Regions from separate parts of the Faecalicatena orotica genome, predicted to be linked through region 4. Evidence: predicted binding sites of a transcription regulator. Region 4 holds the regulator's gene; each other region holds the start of a gene.
The links. Region 4 encodes Rex, which represses fermentation and respiration genes when NADH is low (regulators of the CRP and FNR family bind a similar motif). Its sites were predicted from a motif close to ATTGTTAANTANTTAACAAT; they were not measured.
Positions count from the first base shown of each region.

Region 1: a site for Rex is predicted at 2,621-2,640, ahead of ABIN22_RS06040 (trans-4-hydroxy-L-proline dehydratase activase). Genes of this name have one in related genera too.
Region 2: a site for Rex is predicted at 2,628-2,647, ahead of ABIN22_RS18115 (iron-sulfur cluster assembly scaffold protein). Genes of this name have one in related genera too.
Region 3: a site for Rex is predicted at 1,957-1,976, ahead of ABIN22_RS18475 (4Fe-4S dicluster domain-containing protein). Genes of this name have one in related genera too.

Region 1 covers NZ_CAJJZH010000002.1:541,116-546,201, reverse strand. Annotated here, with positions in the region: gene hypD (trans-4-hydroxy-L-proline dehydratase) at 1-1,611, opposite strand, end outside; gene ABIN22_RS06040 (trans-4-hydroxy-L-proline dehydratase activase) at 1,616-2,524, opposite strand; gene ABIN22_RS06035 (pentapeptide repeat-containing protein) at 2,693-3,325, opposite strand; gene ABIN22_RS06030 (TM1266 family iron-only hydrogenase system putative regulator) at 3,754-4,011, shown strand; gene hydE ([FeFe] hydrogenase H-cluster radical SAM maturase HydE) at 4,090-5,086, shown strand, end outside.
Region 2 covers NZ_CAJJZH010000009.1:95,054-100,139, forward strand. Annotated here, with positions in the region: gene rimO (30S ribosomal protein S12 methylthiotransferase RimO) at 1-1,162, shown strand, start outside; gene pgsA (CDP-diacylglycerol--glycerol-3-phosphate 3-phosphatidyltransferase) at 1,162-1,704, shown strand; gene ABIN22_RS18110 (CinA family protein) at 1,708-2,223, shown strand; gene ABIN22_RS18115 (iron-sulfur cluster assembly scaffold protein) at 2,692-3,384, shown strand; gene ABIN22_RS18120 (GGGtGRT protein) at 3,420-4,430, shown strand; gene ABIN22_RS18125 (cupin domain-containing protein) at 4,530-4,859, shown strand; gene ABIN22_RS18130 (ATP-dependent RNA helicase) at 4,927-5,086, opposite strand, start outside.
Region 3 covers NZ_CAJJZH010000009.1:175,485-180,570, forward strand. Annotated here, with positions in the region: gene ABIN22_RS18470 (homocysteine S-methyltransferase family protein) at 1-1,929, shown strand, start outside; gene ABIN22_RS18475 (4Fe-4S dicluster domain-containing protein) at 2,054-3,568, shown strand; gene alaS (alanine--tRNA ligase) at 3,680-5,086, shown strand, end outside.
Region 4 covers NZ_CAJJZH010000011.1:25,815-30,900, forward strand. Annotated here, with positions in the region: gene ABIN22_RS19655 (ABC-F family ATP-binding cassette domain-containing protein) at 1-1,881, opposite strand, end outside; gene ABIN22_RS19660 (redox-sensing transcriptional repressor Rex) at 2,123-2,773, shown strand; gene ABIN22_RS19665 (NAD(P)H-hydrate dehydratase) at 2,897-4,402, shown strand; gene alr (alanine racemase) at 4,399-5,086, shown strand, end outside.

The DNA of each region.
Region 1 (5,086 bases), on a different contig from region 4:
CTTCCCTTTGGAAATACAATCATTTGTGATGATAGAGAGGAACGGAACCGGCATATTTTCTGCATAGATCTTCTCGATCACGTTGCTTCCCTGCACCTTGATGTCTATGAAATACTTCATCTGTTTCTGGAAAGCTTCAAACAGCTCTTCATATGTCTTGAAATCTACTGCATTCCCCAGCTTCAGTCCGAGCTGTTTGCCCGTCATTTTATCGAAACCATTGTTCAGTGTCAGTTCAAATACTTTCGGGATATTGAAATATCCTGTGAGGATATAAGCCTCGTTTCCGAATGCCCCTGTCTCCACACATCCACTTGTTCCGCCGCGTCTTGCGTCCTCCAGAGATTTTCCTGCGTTCAAAAGCTCCTGCACGATTGCCTCGGTGTTGTAGAATGCAGGCTGTCCCCATCCTTTTCTGGAAATCTCACATGCACGTTTGAGGAACTTCTGTGGTGTCTTTCTGCTGATCTGGACATTGGAGCTTGGCTGGAGGAGTTTCATCTCGTCCATGCAGTCCAGAATCAGGTAGCTGACATTGTTGACGCCATTTTCCCCGTTCGGTGTGATTCCGCCTGTGTTCAGGTTTGCGAAATCGGTGTATGTGCTGCTCTCTTTTAGCGTAATTCCTACTTTCGGAGGTGCCGGCTGGTTATTGAATTTCACCCACAGGCATTCCAGCAGTTCGAGGGCCCTGTCGTCGTCCATGATTCCTGCTTCTGTATCTTTCTCATAGAACGGATTCAGGTGCTGGTCAAGGCGTCCTGGGCTGTACGCATCCCACGGGTTTAATTCGCTTGTAACTCCAAGGTGTACAAACCAGTACATCTGGATTGCCTGCCAGTAGGTCTCCGGCTTATGTGCCGGCACGACATCGCAGTTTACCGCAATCTGGAGCAGTTCTTCTTTTCTCTTTGCATCCGTCTCTTTTTCGGCTAATTCCCTTGCATAGGCTGCATATCTCTCGCCCAGGATCATGATGGCATCACAGGCAAGTTTCATACCTTCTAACTCATTCTTCTTGTCCAGTGCCTCCGGATCATTCATGAAGTCCAGACTGTCGATTGACTTCTGGATATCTTCTTTGTAGTCAAGGAAACCTTTCTCATAAATCTTAACAGATCCGACTGTATGCCCGGGTCCTCTCTGTTCCATAAATTCCGTGAAAATTCCTGCCTCATAGGCGTCCTTCCATTCCGGTGTCATCTGGCGCAGGATCTTGTTTCTCATAGAACGCTTATCCCAGTACGGGATCATAACGTCTTCCTGAATCTTATAATCTTCTTCCTTAACTTTGAAGTTGATCAGGTCTCTGTCATTCATGACATGCATATCTTCCACTGTATGGCAGCAAAGCTCCGGGAAAGTAGGCGCCGCCTGCGGAGAGTCACCTTTTTCTCCGACAATCAGTTCTCCTTCACCGATATATAATGTTTTATTCGAAAAATAATCCTTCAGCACCTGTCCGCGCAGTTCCGGCACTGACAGTTCTCCTTCATACTTCTTATAAGTCTCCGTCTCACTGAGCGCACGCTCCAGATCAATGTGCGCAGGAGTATCCAGACTTAACTTTCTCAGTTTTTTGATACGTTCGTTCATTCCTCTTTCTTCCATTTTCTTAACCTCCTATTTTTACATTATGGTATCCGGCCTGTTGGAACAACTCCACAAAATGATTCATCTCTTCTTTATCCGGTGCATGAAGGTCATTGCCTTCGTAACACATCCCGACTTTCGGGTATTTTCCTGATCCTGTATTGTGATAAGGGAGAAGGTTTACCTTCGCCGCATGAATGTTCTTTTCCTGAAGCCATGCAATAATTGCTTTCATTGCTTCGTCATTTCCATTTACTTCTTTTATCGTGGGGATACGGATATAGATCCTTGCCCCTGTCTGGCTTAGTTTTTCCAGATTTCCGAGTATAACTTCGTTTCCCGCACCCATGTATCGCTTATGTATCTCATTATCCATCGTCTTGATGTCATATAAAAACGCATCCACATAGGGCAGTATCCGCTCAAAGTTCCCATAAGGTGCCTGGCCACAGGTATCGATCATGACGGAAATCCCCATGCGGTGCAGCTTTTTGACAAGTGCTTCCACATAATCCATGTCTGCTGTCATAACCTCTCCGCCTGACAAAGTGACGCCGCCGCCTGACTCTTCATAAAACATCTCATCTTTTTTCAGTTCTTTAACCAGGTCATTCACGGAATATTCATCACCTGCGATCTCCCGCAGATTCAGGTTGCAGACGTCTATACACTGTCCGCACACCGTGCACTTCTCCCGGTCAGTGACCGCTTTCCCGCCAGATATCGTGACTGCCCCGTTCGGACAGGCCGCCGCGCATGCTCCGCAACCTACACACTTCTCCTGATCAAAAAGCAGCTCTTTTTTATAATTCTGTGTCTCCGGATTATGGCACCAGACACACTTAAGACGGCATCCTTTGAAAAAAACCGTCGTCCGTATCCCGTCTCCGTCATGGATAGAATACTTCTGGATATCAGTGATCAGACTCATGATTTAATCCCTCTCTTAACCTTGTCGGGAACAGCAGTTTTTCTCCTTTTAGACTGCCGTTCGTACTATAGTCTAAAAGTAACATATAAACCATTGTTTGTCAATAATTTATCAATATAAAAATGCACTTTTTATAAACATTTTATAACTTTCTTTTTATTCTTAATTTTAGTAACGTACCGCCTCTTCCCTGGTCATCCAGAAATGAATCCCGGTCGTGGACTCATTCCACCTGTCTTCATCAAAGTCCTGTACTTCCACCCACTCCCCTGTCCGGTAAACAAAATTCTCATCCACCGTAGACCATGCCTCGTCAAAATAAACCGAGCAGTCAATACTCTTAATCACAAGCACCTTTGCCCTGCTGCACCTGCATGAACTGCGGGTTGCAGATGTCCTCTTCGCATCTGCTGGAATCAGAAGTTCCGCAATCCTATTGTCACAGCATTTTTTATAGCCAACAAACGCCCCTTCTTCCGGACAGTACAGCCGGAAAAATTTTGTATTTTCATCCGAAATACAGTTCTCCAGCTTTGCCTTCTCCAGTACCGCGCAAAACAGGTTCGCACCCCGGATGTCACACGCCCTCATGTCCGCCCCGCGAAGCGCGCTTGCTTCCAGATCAGCTTCCCGAAGCACTGCACCACAGAAAGAACACTGCTCAAACAAGACATTTTTCAGAATACAGCCCGAAAGGTCTGCCCTGTCAAAACAGACATGATGAAACGAAGCACGCGAAAAATCTATCCCCCTGAGATCCATGCCGGATAAGTCCATATTTCTTAAAACGATACCCTGCATATTCCGCCTTCTTTCTAAACTTTTTATTCGTATATATCATACCACATCCTGTCCCATACCCGGTCACTTAAGTCCTGTAGTTAGACAACGAAAACACCATCGTTATAGAAGCACATTTTTGAACACTTTGCACAAAAAGAAAAACATTTCCCTGTTGATATTGTGAATAATGATCCTCTGTGTTATAGTTTATTATATATTTGTTCTGATTACGAAGGGTCACACCTGAGTAAAAAGGCGCACAGACAACATACAAAATGGGTTCCCTTATCACTTTTTGTGGATAATTAGGGGGAAAGTTTACCCTTTGGATACCTGCGCCTTCTGGTGCGGGTATTTTTTATTTCAAGCGAAACTCAATTTTGTTCCCTCGGGCAACGAGGTAAGTGAACAGTAACAAATATTTGACTTGAAAACAAGGAGGTCTTATGGAAACAAGAATCGCTCAGGTAGGAATCATCCTCAACAGTAACGAATCCGTAGATGAACTGAACCACCTGCTCAGCCAGTACGCACAGTATATCATCGGCAGGATGGGGATTCCGTACCGCGAGAAAAACATCTCCATCATCAGCATCGCAATGGATGCGCCGGGTGATATCATCAGCGCCCTCTCCGGCAAGCTCGGAATGCTGCCCGGAGTCAGCACAAAGACGATATATGCAAAAACAAAACAGACAGATTAACAAATGAAGCTCGTTAAATTATTAACTATGCACGTAGTATTTCTAAGGTTTACTACGTCCCCAATGAGGTACTCAAATATGAATAACTTGGTGAATAAATTAGAGCAAACGCAGTCTCTTTCTAAGGAAGAATGGTCTGCTCTTATCCGCGGCCGGACGACCGGAACGGCGGATTACTTGTTTGAACGGGCCCGTAAGGTCAGGCACAGGTATTATCAACACGATGTGTATATCCGTGGACTGATTGAGTTCACAAATTATTGTAAAAATGACTGTTATTACTGCGGTATCCGCAGAAGTAACCGGAATGCGCACAGGTACAGGCTTTCCAAAGAGCAGATTCTGGATTGCTGTGAAACCGGCTACCGGCTTGGTTTCCGGACTTTCGTCCTGCAGGGCGGGGAAGACGGACACTATACGGATGAGATGCTGGCGGATATTGTGAAGACAATCAAGAGCCGGTATACTGACTGTGCCATCACGCTTTCGGTCGGTGAACGTTCTTATGAGAGTTACCGGCTGTTGTTTGAAGCCGGGGCCGACCGGTATCTCCTGCGCCATGAGACTTATGATCCCCAGCATTACAGTAAGCTTCATCCGCAGGAGCTGACAGCCGCCCACCGGCAGCAGTGTCTCCGGGATCTAAAGGAGATCGGATACCAGGTTGGAACCGGATTTATGGTCGGTTCTCCGTGGCAGACGCCAGAAAATCTGGCGGATGATATGCTGTTTTTGAAAGAGCTTAATCCGCAGATGGTTGGGATCGGGCCCTTTATCCCGCACCACGATACCCCCTTTGCAGACCAGAAAGCCGGTACATTGGAATTGACACTGTTTATGCTGGGACTGATCCGGCTGATGCTTCCAAAAGTCCTCCTCCCTTCAACAACTGCCCTCGGCACAATTGCCCCGGACGGCAGGGAAAGAGGGATCCTCGCGGGTGCAAATGTTGTGATGCCGAACCTGTCCCCTACCGATGTCCGGAAAGATTATTTACTCTATGACAACAAAATCTGTACGGGGGATGAAGCCGCCGAATGCAGGGGCTGTATGGAAAGACGGATGAACTCGATTG
Region 2 (5,086 bases), on a different contig from region 4:
GGAGAGTATTCAGAATATTCTTGATATGGCAGAATATAAGAAAGAAGGAAACTTAAAGGCTCTGATTGTGACCGGGTGTCTGGCAGAACGCTATCGTCAGGAGATACTGGATGAGATTCCTGAAGTGGATGCCGTGCTGGGGACGACAGCCTATGACAAGATTCTGGATGCTGTAGATGAGGCTTTAGCTGGGCATCATGTAGTAACGATGGAAGATATCAACGCTCTTCCAGACGTGACGCAAAACCGTCTGGTAACGACAGGGGGACATTATGCATACCTGAAGATTGCAGAGGGATGTGATAAACACTGTACCTACTGCATCATCCCGAAGATCCGGGGGAACTTCCGGAGTGTACCGATGGAGCGCCTGATCAAGGAGGCGGAATATCTTGCCGGGCAGGGGGTAAAGGAACTGATCCTCGTAGCGCAGGAGACCACGCTTTATGGAAAGGACCTTTATGGAGAGAAGAGGCTGCACCTGCTTTTGAAAGAGCTGTGCAGAATTAGTGGAATTCAGTGGATCAGGATTCTGTACTGTTATCCGGAAGAGATTACGGATGAACTGATTCAGGTAATGAAGGAAGAAAAGAAGATCTGCCATTATCTGGATCTGCCAATCCAGCATGCCAGTGACGATATCCTGAAGCGCATGGGAAGAAGGACGTCAAAGCAGGAACTTAAGGATATTATCGGCAGACTGAGACGGGAGATCCCGGACATCTGCCTGCGTACAACGCTGATCACCGGCTTTCCGGGAGAGACGCAGGAGCAGCATGACGAATTGCTTGATTTTGTAGATGAGATGGAATTTGACCGTCTGGGCGTGTTCACTTACTCACCGGAGGAGGATACCCCGGCAGCTTCGATGCCGGACCAGATTGACGAGGAAGTGAAGCAGGAACGTCAGGCAGACCTGATGGAGCTTCAGCAGGAGATCGCGTTTGATAATGCCCAAAACATGGTCGGCAGGGAAGTACTGGTTATGATAGAAGGAAAAGTGGCAGACGAGAATGCCTACGTCGGCAGGACTTACCGGGATGCCCCGAATGTAGACGGACTAATCTTTGTAAATACAGACGAAGTACTTGTGTCCGGGGATTTTGCAAAAGTCAAAGTAACCGGGGCAGTAGACTATGATCTGATAGGAGGACTTGTGTAATGAATTTACCAAATAAGCTTACAATATTAAGAGTCATTATGGTGCCGTTTTTTGTATTGTTCATGCTTACTGATATCGGGGGCAGTGCAAATAAATGGATTGCACTTGTGCTCTTTGTGATTGCCAGTCTGACAGACCTTTTAGACGGGAAGATTGCAAGAAAGTACAATCTTGTGACAAATTTCGGGAAGTTTATGGACCCTCTTGCTGACAAGCTTTTAGTCTGCTCTGCAATGATCTGCCTGATTGAGATGAATAAGCTCTCAGCATGGATTGTAATCGTGATCATCAGCAGGGAGTTTATTATCAGCGGATTCAGACTTGTAGCGTCTGATAACGGGGTTGTAATCGCAGCCAGCTACTGGGGGAAGTTCAAGACTGTTTTCCAGATGGCAATGATTATCGTGCTGATCGCAGATCTGGGAGGTATGTTTGCTGTAATCGGAGATATCCTTGTATGGATTGCGCTTGCACTTACTGTGATTTCCCTGATAGACTATGTGGTAAAGAACAAACAGGTTCTGACACAGGGAGGGATGTAAAAGATGTATCCGGAGTGGGTATTGAATAAAAAAGAAGCGGATGAGGCGAGCCTTGAGGAACGCCTTGTTGCAATGCTGGCCGGCAGGGGACTTACCATTACTACAGCAGAATCCTGTACCGGCGGCCTGATCGCTGGAACACTGGTGAACGTGTCCGGTGCCTCTGACGTGCTGAATGAAGGATATGTGACCTATTCCAATGAGGCAAAGGAGCGGCTTGTCGGGGTAAAACACGAGACGCTTGAGACATACGGGGCTGTCAGTGAACAGACTGCGGCAGAGATGGCCAGGGGAGCTGCGAAGGCAGCACATGCGGATGTGGCTTTAAGTGCTACCGGAATTGCCGGACCGGGCGGCGGGACTGAGGAAAAGCCGGTCGGGCTGGTGTATATCGGATGTTATGCCTTGGGAAAGACAAAAGTGTTAAAATGCCAGTTTACGGGAACCAGAATGGAGAACCGGATGCAGACGGTGGAAGATGCCCTGACTCTGGCGGTTGAACAGCTAGAAGGCTGCTGACAGCAGATAGAATATTATAGAAAGAAAAAAGACTTCTGAGTTACCATTAACCGGGCTTGCCAGCCTGGCTTCTGTAAGCAGGAGTCTTTTATTGTACCACTTTTCTGATTTCACATAAATTCCATATAACTTTTAAGGTTCTTCTAAAGTAACGTATTTATACTGTCATGGAAATATAAAATAAGCAAGGAGAATTGGCAGTTAAGTATGAGGACAGGTAAATATGGAAGAAGAGTCGGCTGAGGCAGTGATACAGTCTATTTCCGGGGAAGTTTATCAGTACTTAAATGGTGGAGAGTAGCTGGAAACTAAAATTGTCTTATAAATATGACACATGTCAGGCGAAACTTGTATAATCTTACAATTGACGAAAGTCGAAAATTGTGCGAAAATATCTCATATACGGCGTTAAATAAATATCAAGCGCCTATAGGAAGAAAATCATACATATTTGAAAGGAGTTTTAACATGATTTATTCACATGAAGTAGAAATGATGTGTCCGGTAGCTCAGGGTGCAAATCACGGACCAGCTCCAATTCCGGAAGAAGCAAAATGGGTACAGGCTAAAGAGGTTAAAGATATTTCTGGATTAACACATGGTGTAGGCTGGTGTGCTCCTCAGCAGGGTACATGCAAGCTGACATTGAATGTTAAAGAAGGTATCATTCAGGAAGCACTGGTTGAGACAATCGGATGTTCAGGAATGACACATTCAGCAGCTATGGCATCAGAGATCCTTCCGGGAAAGACTATTCTGGAGGCACTGAACACAGACCTTGTCTGTGATGCTATCAATACAGCAATGAGAGAACTCTTCTTACAGATTGTATACGGAAGAACACAGAGTGCATTCTCTGAAGACGGACTTCCTATCGGCGCAGGTCTGGAAGATTTAGGAAAGGGACTTCGTTCACAGGTTGGTACAATGTACGGAACACTGGCAAAAGGTCCTCGTTACCTGGAGATGGCAGAAGGATATGTAACAGGAATCGCTCTGGATGAGAACGATGAGATCATCGGATACCAGTTCGTAAGCCTCGGCAAATTAACAGACTTTATCAAAGCAGGCGATACACCGAATGATGCATGGGAAAAAGCAAAAGGCCAGTACGGACGTGTTGCTGATGCAGCTAAGATTATCGACCCACGTAAAGAATAACAGGTAACGTTAAAATAAATCAGGAGGACAATTAAATGGCTTTATTTGAATCATATGAAAGAAGAATTGATAAAATCAATGAAGTATTAAACAGCTATGGCATTGCTTCTATCGAAGAGGCAGAGAAGATCACAAAGGATGCCGGACTTGATGTTTACAATCAGGTAAAGAGCATCCAGCCGATCTGTTTTGAAAATGCCTGCTGGGCATACATTGTAGGTGCGGCAATCGCAATCAAAAAAGACTGCAGGACAGCAGCGGAAGCAGCAGCAGCAATCGGAGAAGGACTTCAGTCTTTCTGTATCCCTGGTTCTGTAGCTGACCAGCGTAAAGTAGGTCTTGGACATGGTAACTTAGGAAAAATGCTTCTGGAAGAAGACACAGACTGCTTCGCATTCCTGGCAGGACATGAATCTTTTGCAGCAGCAGAAGGTGCCATCGGTATCGCTGAGAAAGCAAACAAAGTCCGTAAAAAACCTCTGCGTGTAATCCTGAACGGTCTTGGAAAAGATGCAGCAAAGATTATCTCCAGAATTAACGGATTTACATATGTACAGACAGAGTATGACTACTATACAGGAGAACTGAAAGAAGTTCAGAGAACTGCTTATTCAGAAGGACTCCGTGCAAAAGTTAACTGCTACGGTGCAAATGATGTACGTGAAGGTGTTGCAATCATGCACAGTGAAGGCGTAGACGTATCTATTACAGGAAACTCTACAAACCCGACACGTTTCCAGCACCCGGTTGCAGGTACATACAAGAAAGAATGTATCGAGCAGGGTAAAAAGTACTTCTCAGTAGCATCAGGCGGTGGTACAGGACGTACACTTCACCCGGATAACATGGCTGCAGGACCGGCTTCTTATGGTATGACAGATACTCTGGGACGTATGCATTCAGATGCACAGTTCGCAGGATCTTCATCTGTACCGGCTCACGTAGAGATGATGGGACTGATCGGCGCAGGCAACAACCCGATGGTTGGTATGACTGTTGCTGTTGCAGTAGGCATCGAAGAAGCAGCAAAGGCTGGAAAGTTCTAGGAAGATAATTTAAATATTTTTTGAGAACCGCGCTAACTGTTTATGGTTGGTGCGGTTTTTGAGAATATGAGTTGTTACTGGTTTTTAGGAGGTACTAAAATGACAGTTGAAAGAATAGAAAATATGTGCGGCGGAGAGGGCCATGTAATCATCAAAAGAATACTGGGTGAAAAAGAATTAAACGGAAAATGCGGCCTGTATGCCGAAGTTACGCTGGAACCGGGATGTACGCTGGGCTATCATGAGCACCACGCAGAGAGTGAGACATACTATATACTCTCGGGTGAAGGTGTATATAACGACAATGGAAACGAAAGAAGTGTGAAGCCGGGAGATGTTACCTTTACCCCGGATAACTGCGGACACGGGCTGGCTAATACAGGGCTGGAGAATCTGGTATTTATGGCACTGATTATTAAGGATAATTAAATCAATATAAAAAGAGCGGGCGCTGCGAAATAGGCGAGTAATTCATCTATGGAGCAGCGCCCGTTTTTTAACTCATATGTCTTCGTACCAGACAGGAAACAGCACCCGCCAGGCATAATCCAAGTAATACGTTATGAAGTGAACCGAATACATCAAGGGCACCTTTTATTCCATTCAAGATCTCATAAGAACCCAGAGTATCCGGCAGGAAGGAACAGAGCAGGAAG
Region 3 (5,086 bases), on a different contig from region 4:
CTGAAGGCTGCAGTGCTGGCAGCTAAGGAGAATACCTCCCTTCCGGTCTTTGTAACTACGATCTTTGATGAGCGTGCGAAACTGCTGACCGGAGCAGATGTTCCGTCGGTCACGGCACTTCTGGAAGGGCTCAGGGTAGATGCACTCGGGATTAACTGTGGTCTGGGTCCGGAACAGATGATGCCGATTCTGGAACAGATTCTGAGATATTCTTCCCTGCCTGTGATTGTAAAGCCGAATGCGGGTCTTCCCAAACAGGTAAATGGGAAAACCGTTTATGATGTTCTTCCCGAAGCGTTTGCTTCTACGATGCAGGAAATTGTCAGAAAAGGTGCTGTTGTCATCGGGGGATGCTGCGGTACAACCCAGGATCATATCCGGGCGATGACCGGACTTTGCCGGGGAATGGAACCGGTGGCTTTAAAGCCGAAGGAATGGACGGTTGTTTCTTCCTATGGGCAGGCTGTATTTCTGGGAGAAGGCTCCAAAATTATAGGGGAGCGTATCAACCCTACCGGAAAGAAGAAGTTTAAACAGGCTTTAAAAGAGCATGATATGGATTATATTCTGAAAGAGGGAATTACCCAGCAGGACAAGGGTGCGCATATTCTGGATGTCAATGTCGGACTCCCCGATATTGACGAGGCGGCTATGATGAAAGAGGTAGTGACAGAACTTCAGAGTGTGACGAACCTGCCGCTGCAGATTGATACGGTGGATGTAAAAGCGATGGAAACGGCGCTTCGTATTTACAACGGAAAACCAATGGTGAATTCAGTCAGCGGCAAGCAGGAGTCGATGGATGCCGTATTCCCCCTGATTCAAAAATATGGAGGAGTCGTAATTGGACTTGCCCTCGATGAAGACGGCATTCCTCCGACAGCAGACGGCAGGGTCAGGGTAGCCCGCCGCATCATCGAAGAAGCCGGAAAGTATGGGATTCAGAAGAAGGATATTGTCATTGATGTTCTTGCCATGACGATCAGTTCCGAACCTGAGGGGGCTAAAGTCACGCTGGAGGCATTAAAGAAAGTAAGGGAAGGGCTGGGAGTGAATACAGTTCTGGGAGTTTCCAATATCTCCTTCGGCCTGCCAAGCCGTCCGGTTGTGAACGCGAATTTTTATACGATGGCAATGTTTAACGGCCTGAGCGCAGGGATTATCAATCCTTCTTCCGAGGACATGATGAAGTCTTATTATGCTTATCACGCACTGATGAATCTGGATAAAAACTGCGAAACTTACATATCCCAATATGCGCAGACGGCAGCCCCGGCACAGGCGGCACCGTCAGCCGGACAGAGTATGCTTCTTGATACTGCCATTGAAAAAGGGCTGAAAGAGGAGGCCCATCATATTACATCAGGGCTTGTGAAAGACAGAAAGCCCCTTGATATTATCAATGAATTCCTGATTCCTGCACTGGATAAGGTTGGCAAAGGGTTTGAGAATGGTACGGTCTTCCTCCCGCAGCTTTTGATGAGCGCGGAGGCTGCAAAGGCATCGTTTGCCATATTGAAAGATGCTTTTGCATCTGATGGAGAGGTAGAAGAAAAGAAAGAAAAAATTGTACTGGCAACAGTTAAGGGGGACATTCATGATATCGGAAAGAATATCGTAAAAGTACTCCTTGAGAACTACGGTTTCGATGTCATAGACCTCGGAAAAGATGTCGCACCGGAACTAATTGTGGATACGGTGCTTAAGAAAGATGTCCGTCTGGTTGGTTTAAGTGCCCTTATGACAACAACGGTTGTAAGCATGGAAGAGACAATCAAACAGCTCAGAAAGCAGGCTCCTTCCTGCAGGGTTATGGTCGGGGGCGCCGTGCTGAACCAGGAGTATGCGGATATGATCGGGGCAGATTTTTACGGCAGGGATGCAATGCAGTCCGTTTACTATGCACAGGAACTGCTTCAGGGCAAATAATGTACTTCTTTTTGTACAAGGAACTGTATTGACTATTTTTTAACATAAGGGTATAGTGATAGTGCAAAGAGAAGATATGGCGCATTATGTGCTGTTTTTTATGAATTCAGGAGGATGAGAACCTATGATGAGAGGACTGCAGACACCGGTCAGGGCGATTAGGAGACGTGTATTTACAGAGGTTGCAAAACTAGGATTTAAAGCGGACGCAGATACACTGCTGACGGATATGGAAGCAATACCTTATGAAATTGTGAATGATGATACAGAAGAGAAGTACCGCGAGAGTACATACCGCGCGCGCGCGATTGTAAGAGAGCGGTTAAGGCTTGCGATGGGGCTGTCCCTGCGCCCGGAGAATAAACCGGTGCACCTGACTGCCGGAGTGGAAGCCAGTAATATATCTGAAAAATATTATGAGCCGCCGCTTATGCAGGTAATACCATCTGCATGTGAGCGCTGTGAAGAGAATAAGTATGAAGTGAGTAATATGTGTAAAGGATGTCTGGCGCATCCATGCCAGGAGGTCTGTCCAAAGGGCGCGATTTCTATGGTGAACGGGAAGTCATTCATCGATCAGGAAAAGTGTATTAAGTGTGGGAAGTGTAAATCTGTCTGTCCGTATGACGCCATTGCGAAAAAAGAAAGACCGTGTAAGAATGCCTGCGGAGTCGGTGCGATTGTGTCTGATAAGTATGGAAGGGCCTACATTGATACGGAGAAGTGTGTATCCTGCGGTATGTGCATGGTCAGTTGTCCGTTTGGGGCGATTTCTGACAAGTCACAGATCTTCCAGCTGACACGTGCCCTTCAGGAAGGCGGAGAGATTGTAGCCGAGATCGCACCAGCATTTGTAGGGCAGTTCGGAGACAATATCACACCGAGAAACATCAAGGCTGCCCTGCAGGAGCTCGGCTTCTCAGAGGTCTATGAGGTAGCTCTGGGTGCAGATATCGGTGCGATTTCAGAGGCCCACCATTATGTGGAAAAGGTGGTGTCCGGCGAGCTTCCGTTTCTATTGACATCTTGCTGTCCGTCCTGGGCGATGATGGCGAAAAAGTTCTTCCCGGACCTGATCGACCAGATTTCACAGGAACTGACACCTATGGTTGCAACGGCAAGAACGATAAAACAAGAGCATCCGAATGCAAGAGTCGTTTTCATTGGACCATGTGCAGCCAAGAAGCTGGAAGCTTCCAGAAGGACCGTGCGCAGTGATGTTGATTTTGTTGTGACTTACGAAGAACTGCAGGCAATGTTTGATGCGAAGGAGATTGACCTGACCAAATATTCCGCAGAGTCTTCCTTCCATGATGCAACAGGGGCCGGACGCGGCTATGCATGCGCCGGAGGTGTTGCGGAAGCAATTGAAAAGTGTGTCAATGAATATTATCCGGGGGTGGATGTCAACATTGAGCACGCAGAGGGGCTTGCCGAATGTAAGAAGATCCTGACCCTTGCAAAAGCAGGCAGAATGAACGGCTGCCTGATCGAGGGTATGGGCTGCCCGGGAGGATGCATCGCGGGTGCGGGAACGAACATTCCGGTAGCGAAGGCAAAGAAGGCTCTCGCAAACTACGTCAAGAACTCAACCAACGATATTCCGCCGAGTGAACTGGCTGAAATCGAACTGAAATAATATTGAAAAACCATTACAGCTATGATATGATAGGTTAGACACACAGAGTGGATATATATCCACTCTGTTTCTGTTGAATGTATAATGCAAGAAACCGGGAGGATAAAGGTTATGCAACCATATGGAGTGAACCAACTAAGAAAGATGTTTTTAGAGTTTTTTGAAAGCAAAGGGCATCTGGCAATGAAGAGCTTCTCTTTAGTGCCGCACAATGATAAGAGCCTTCTACTCATCAATTCAGGAATGGCGCCTTTAAAGCCTTATTTTACGGGACAGGAGATTCCGCCGAGAAAAAGAGTGACAACCTGCCAGAAGTGTATCCGTACAGGTGATATCGAGAATGTCGGTAAGACTGCACGCCACGGTACATTTTTTGAGATGCTCGGGAACTTCTCTTTTGGAGATTATTTTAAAGAAGATGCAATCAAATGGTCATGGGAATTCCTGACAGAGGTTGTCGGACTTGATCCGGACAGGCTGTATCCTTCCGTATATCTGGAGGATGATGAGGCGTTTGATATCTGGAATAAAAAGATGGGGATACCGGCAGAAAGGATCTTTAAGTTTGGTAAAGAAGATAATTTCTGGGAGCATGGCTCAGGCCCGTGCGGTCCCTGCTCTGAAATTTATTATGACAGAGGCGAAAAGTACGGATGTGGCAGCCCGGACTGTACAGTCGGCTGCGAATGCGACCGTTATATGGAAATTTGGAATAACGTATTTACACAGTTTGACAATGACGGAAAAGGTCATTATGAAGAACTGGAACAAAAGAATATTGATACCGGTATGGGACTCGAGAGGCTGGCATCTGTCGTTCAGGATGTTGACTCCATTTTTGATGTGGATACGATTAAGGCACTCAGAGACCATGTCTGCCGCCTTGCAGGGGCAGAATACGGCAAAGACGAGCAGAGGGACGTTTCAATCCGTGTAATTACAGACCATGTCCGTTCCGTGACTTTTATGATCTCAGACGGTATTATGCCGTCCAATGAAGGCCGCGGCTATGTACTGCGCCGTCTTTTAAGAAGGGCATGCCGTCATGGAAGACTGCTGAATATAGAAGGAAATTTCCTGCCGGAACTCGTCCTGACTGTTATCGCTGAATCGAAGGATGGATATCCGGAACTGGAAGAAAAGAAAGACTTTATCCTGAATGTCATTGCAAAGGAAGAAGAGCAGTTCAATAAGACCATTGATCAGGGGCTCGGAATCCTTTCCGATATGATTGCTGATATGGAAGCAAAGAAGACAAAGACTTTATCCGGTGAGGACGCATTTAAACTTTATGATACTTACGGTTTCCCGATCGACCTGACGAAAGAGATACTGGAAGAAAAAGGAATGGATGTGGATGAAGAGGGATTCCATGCAGCAATGGAAGTGCAGCGTAAAACCGCAAGGGCGGCCCGCGGCGTGACAAACTACATGGGAGCCGATGTTACTGTTTATGAATCCATTGACCCGGGTATAACAAGTACGTTTGTCGGTTATGATACATTAAGCTGTGAGTCT
Region 4 (5,086 bases):
CTCTACGGCGAGCTCCTGACATTTCACAGAGTTGGAATAGACATCCTCATGTGTCATCAGCTCATCAATCCTGGCATTTCTTTCTTCCAAAACTGCGATCCTGTCCTCGGTCTTTTTCAAATCACTTTGCCGTTTACGTTCTTTCGCCTGCTGTTCCTTCTGTTCCTGCCAGCTTAAACGCCCATCTGATGCAGATCCGATATCCTCCCCGTATGATGCGGTATTGTCTGAAACAGATGCCGGGGAGGCGGTGGAAGATGCATAAACCGCAGTCAGTTCTTCTTTCTTTTCAAGGTAATAATCATAATTCCCGATATAGTTCACGAACGTCTGATTGACAAGTTCCAGAATCCGCCCGGCCGTCTGGTTAATAAAATACCTGTCGTGTGATACATAGAGGACGGTGCCCGTATATTCATTCAGGGCCTTTTCCAGAATCTCCTTGGATGTGATGTCCAGATGGTTCGTCGGCTCATCGAGAATCAGGAAATTCGCCTCGGACAACATAAGCTTTGCAAGAGAAACGCGGCCTTTTTCACCGCCGCTCAAATCGCCAATAAGCTTGTAGACATCATCCCCGGTAAACTGGAATGCAGCCAGTGTATTGCGTATCTGCGTATTCGTGAGGGTCGGGTAATCATCCGAGATTTCATCGAAAATATTCTTTCCGTCATGGAGTACATGGTGTTCCTGGTCATAATAGCCTATCTTCACTTTGGAACCCAGAGTAAATGACCCGGTATCCGGCGAAACTACCTGATTGAGTATCTTGAGCAGGGTTGTCTTTCCAGTCCCGTTGTCCCCGATAACAGCCACGTGTTCCCCTCGTTTGATATCAAAGCTGATATTCTGGAACAGGATCTGATGATCGAAAGATTTGGATAATTCTTCCACGGACAGAACATCATTTCCGCTGATGCAGGATGGTTCCAGGGAAAAGTGTATCTCTTTAGCGGGCTCCTGTGGCTTTTCCACAAGCGTCATCTTGTTCAGCATCTTTTCCCGGCTCTCTGCACGCTTGATAGACTTTTCGCGGTTGAAGGAGCGGAGCTTTTCAATGACAGCTTCCTGATGCTTGATTTCACGCTGCTGGTTCAGGTATTCTTTGAGCATGGCATCCCGGATCTGCTGTTTCTTATCCGCATACGCCTTGTAATTCCCGGCATACATGCGGACAGCCCCATTCTCAACTTCGATTACCTTTGTCACGACACGGTTCAGGAAGAAACGGTCATGGGATACAATAAAAACAGCACCCGGGTAGTTCAGAAGATAGGTTTCCAGCCAGGTGATGGAATTCAGGTCCAGATGGTTCGTCGGTTCATCAAGGAGCAGGATATCCGGTTTGGTCAGCAGCAGCTTACCGAGGGAGACACGGGTTTTCTGCCCGCCAGAAAGGGTGTCCGTCATCTTATTAAAATCTTCTTCACCAAAACCAAGACCTTTTAAGACGCCGGTGATCTCACTTTCATAGGCATATCCATTCTGTGCTTCAAACTGTGACATAAGGCGGTTATAGGTTTCCAGCCGCTTCTCAAGTTCCTCACCGTTTAATGACTTCAATTCATGTTCGATCGTGCGGATTTGCTGTTCCATTGCAATAATATCGGCCTTAGCGGTCTTGACCTCCTCATAAATGGAACGTCCGCTTTCCAGCTTCTGCTGCTGTGCAAGGTAGCCAAGCGTCTTCCCCCTTGTCAGAACAACCTCACCGCTGTCTATGGGCTCTTCCTTCACGATCATCTTTAAAATGGTGGATTTGCCCGCCCCGTTTACGCCGACAAGTGCGGCCTTTTCTCTGTCTTCTATATGGAAAGACCCGTCTTTTACGATCAGCTGGTCTCCGAATGATTTATTAAGATTATGACATGCGAGTATCATAATTAACCTCCTGCATCTTAAGTGTGCCTTATTTTACAGCGTTTTGGCCGTAATAAGGAAATACATACTTATTTCATTATAGCGAAAATAAAGTAAAATACAACTAAAAAATTGACTTTGTCCACACAATTCTATATAATAAAATTCGGTACATTGTTTTGTAAGTACCTATGTATCATATTATGAAGAGCATAGATCATTACAAAACGATGTACTAGACTAAGTTTGGAGGGTGATAACTGTGGAAGAGAGAGAAATATCACGTGCGGTAATAGGAAGGCTGCCAAGATATTACAGATATTTGGGAGAATTACTGGATGCAGGGGTTGAGCGGATTTCGTCAAATGACCTGAGCAAGAAGATGAGTGTCACTGCTTCACAGATCCGTCAGGATTTAAATAATTTCGGCGGCTTTGGACAACAGGGCTATGGATATAACGTAAAGTATCTTTATACAGAGATCGGGAAGATCCTCGGTTTAAACAGACAGCATAATATGATTATAATTGGAGCCGGCAATCTCGGGCAGGCACTTGCGAATTACGCGTCTTTTGAGAAGAGTGGTTTCAGTCTGAAAGGACTGTTCGATGTGAATCCGAGACTCGAAGGTGTTTCTATCCGCGGCATACCGGTCCGCATGATGGATGAATTAAAAGACTTTTTAAAACATAACGAAATAGAAATTGCAGCGCTTACGATTCCAAAATCAAAAGCAATAGAAGTAGCAGACCTGCTTGTAGCAAATGGAATTAAAGCTATCTGGAACTTTGCACATACGGATCTAAACCTTCCGGATGATGTCATTGTAGAGAGTGTACACCTCTCAGATAGTCTGATGAAACTTTCCTACAATATCACAAGCTATAATGAGGAACACGGCAGCAAAGCGTAAACAGTAGAAATTTGAGTTTAACAAAGACGTTCAGGACGTGTAACGAAGGCGGTGCCTTTTTTACACGTCATTTCATTTCGGCGTATTTTGGGAAATTTGAAAGTAAACAAGGAGGAAGAGCATATGAGATATCTGCCTACAGGGGAATGGATGCAGAAAGCGGACAGCTTTACCATCAATGAGATTGGCCTGCCGTCCCTGGTTTTAATGGAGCGGGCCGCCTTAAAAGTTGTGGAAGCTATGGAGCGGGAACAAATCAATCTGGAAAAACCACTTATATTCTGCGGTTCCGGCAACAATGGCGGGGATGGTTTTGCCGTTGCCCGGCTGCTGAAAGAAAAAGGATATGATGCTACGGCCGTATTTGTGGGCCATGAATCCTCCATGAGTGCCGACTGCCGCAGGCAGAAGGAAATTGCAGAAAAATGTGGCGTGCCGATGGTAACAACTGTATGCCGTCAGGAATATACTACTATAGTGGATGCAGTTTTCGGGGTAGGACTCAATAGAGAAATCACGGGGGACTATCTGGAGTCTATCGTAAAAATGAATGCTTTAAGCGGGCAGAAAGTGGCCGTAGACATCCCGTCCGGGATCTGTTCTGCCACGGGCAGGGTGCTTGGCTGTGCTTTTCAGGCAGATTTGACAGTTACCTTCCAGTGTGAAAAGCTGGGACTGATCCTCCATCCCGGGCATATGTATGCAGGAAAGACAGTTGTGGCTGATATTGGTATCCAATGCGGATTATTTGAAAAGGAAAATGATATCTGTTATACCTATGAGAAAAAAGATCTGCCGGACCTTATGCCGCCCAGACGACCGAACTCCCATAAGGGCACTTACGGGAAGGTCCTGATGATTACAGGAAGCAAGGGCATGTCCGGTGCCGCCTACTTAAGTGCAAAGGCTGCTTATACAAGCGGGGCGGGACTTGTTCAGATCTATACCTCAGAGGATAACCGCGTGATTCTGCAGCAGCTACTCCCCGAAGCCATCATCTCAACATATACTGAATTTGAAGAGGAAAAACTAAAGAACCTGCTTGGCTGGGCGGACGTGGTATGTATTGGATGCGGTCTGGGGCAGAGCAGGCTTTCAGAAAGTATTCTGGAAACGACACTGAAAGAAGTCAGGGTCCCCTGTGTGGCTGATGCAGACGGACTGAATATATTAAGCTGTCATCCCGAACTCTTGATAACGACAGAGAGACCTCTTATCCTGACACCGCATATGAAAGAAATGTCCGGCCTTCTCGGCTGTTCGGTAGCGGAACTTCAGGAAGAACGTTTTGAAAAGGTAAAAGCCTTTACAGAAAAATATGGTGTTGTGTGTGTCCTGAAAGATGCAAGGACGGTTGTGGCTAAGAGGAAAAAACATAATTTTGTAAATACTGCGGGAAACAGTTCTATGGCAAAAGCCGGTTCCGGCGATGTCCTTGCGGGGGTAATTGCCGGCCTTCTTGCACAACATATGGATCCTTATGAGGCGGCTGTACTGGGCGTTTACCTGCATGCCTGTGGCGGCGATGAGGCAAAAGCCGCAAAGGGTTCTTACAGTGTACTGGCAGAGGATTTGATCGCGGGAATTGCTTCCTGCACAAAAAAGACAGAGGAGAGTATGGGAAAATGAAACAATACAGCAGAGTATTTGTCAGGGTAGACCTGGATGCAGTTGCATATAATATGGAACAGATGAAACTGCGGATTGGGGACGGCGCACAGCTTATAGCCGTTGTCAAGGCAGACGGTTATGGACACGGTGCGGTACCGATTGCCCGAATGCTTGAGGAAAATAACGATGTCTGGGGATTTGCAACGGCAACTCTGGAGGAGGCTGTTTTACTAAGAAAGGCTGGGATTAAGAAGCCTGTTCTAGTTCTTGGCTGTATCTTTCCGGAACAGTATGAGGAGATGTTGGAATACGACATCCGTGCCACAATTTACATGGAAGAAACAGCATCAGAGATTGCAAAAGCAGCTGACCGTCTCGGAAAAACCGCACGATTCCATATCAAAATAGACACTGGGATGGGACGGCTTGGCTTTCTGCCAGACCATGACAGTGTAAAAAAAATTCAAAAAATCAGCCGTCTGCCCTACGTGGAGCTGGAAGGTGCATTCACACACTTTGCAAAAGCTGATGAGACGGATAAGAGCTACACGTTAGAACAGCACGAGAAGTTTATTTGGATGAAGAATGCCCTTGAGGCACAGGGGGTCCATATTACATATTATCACTGTGACAACAGTGCAGGGATCATAGATTTCCCTGACATGAAGCATAATCTGGTCCGGGCGGGGATATCCACATACG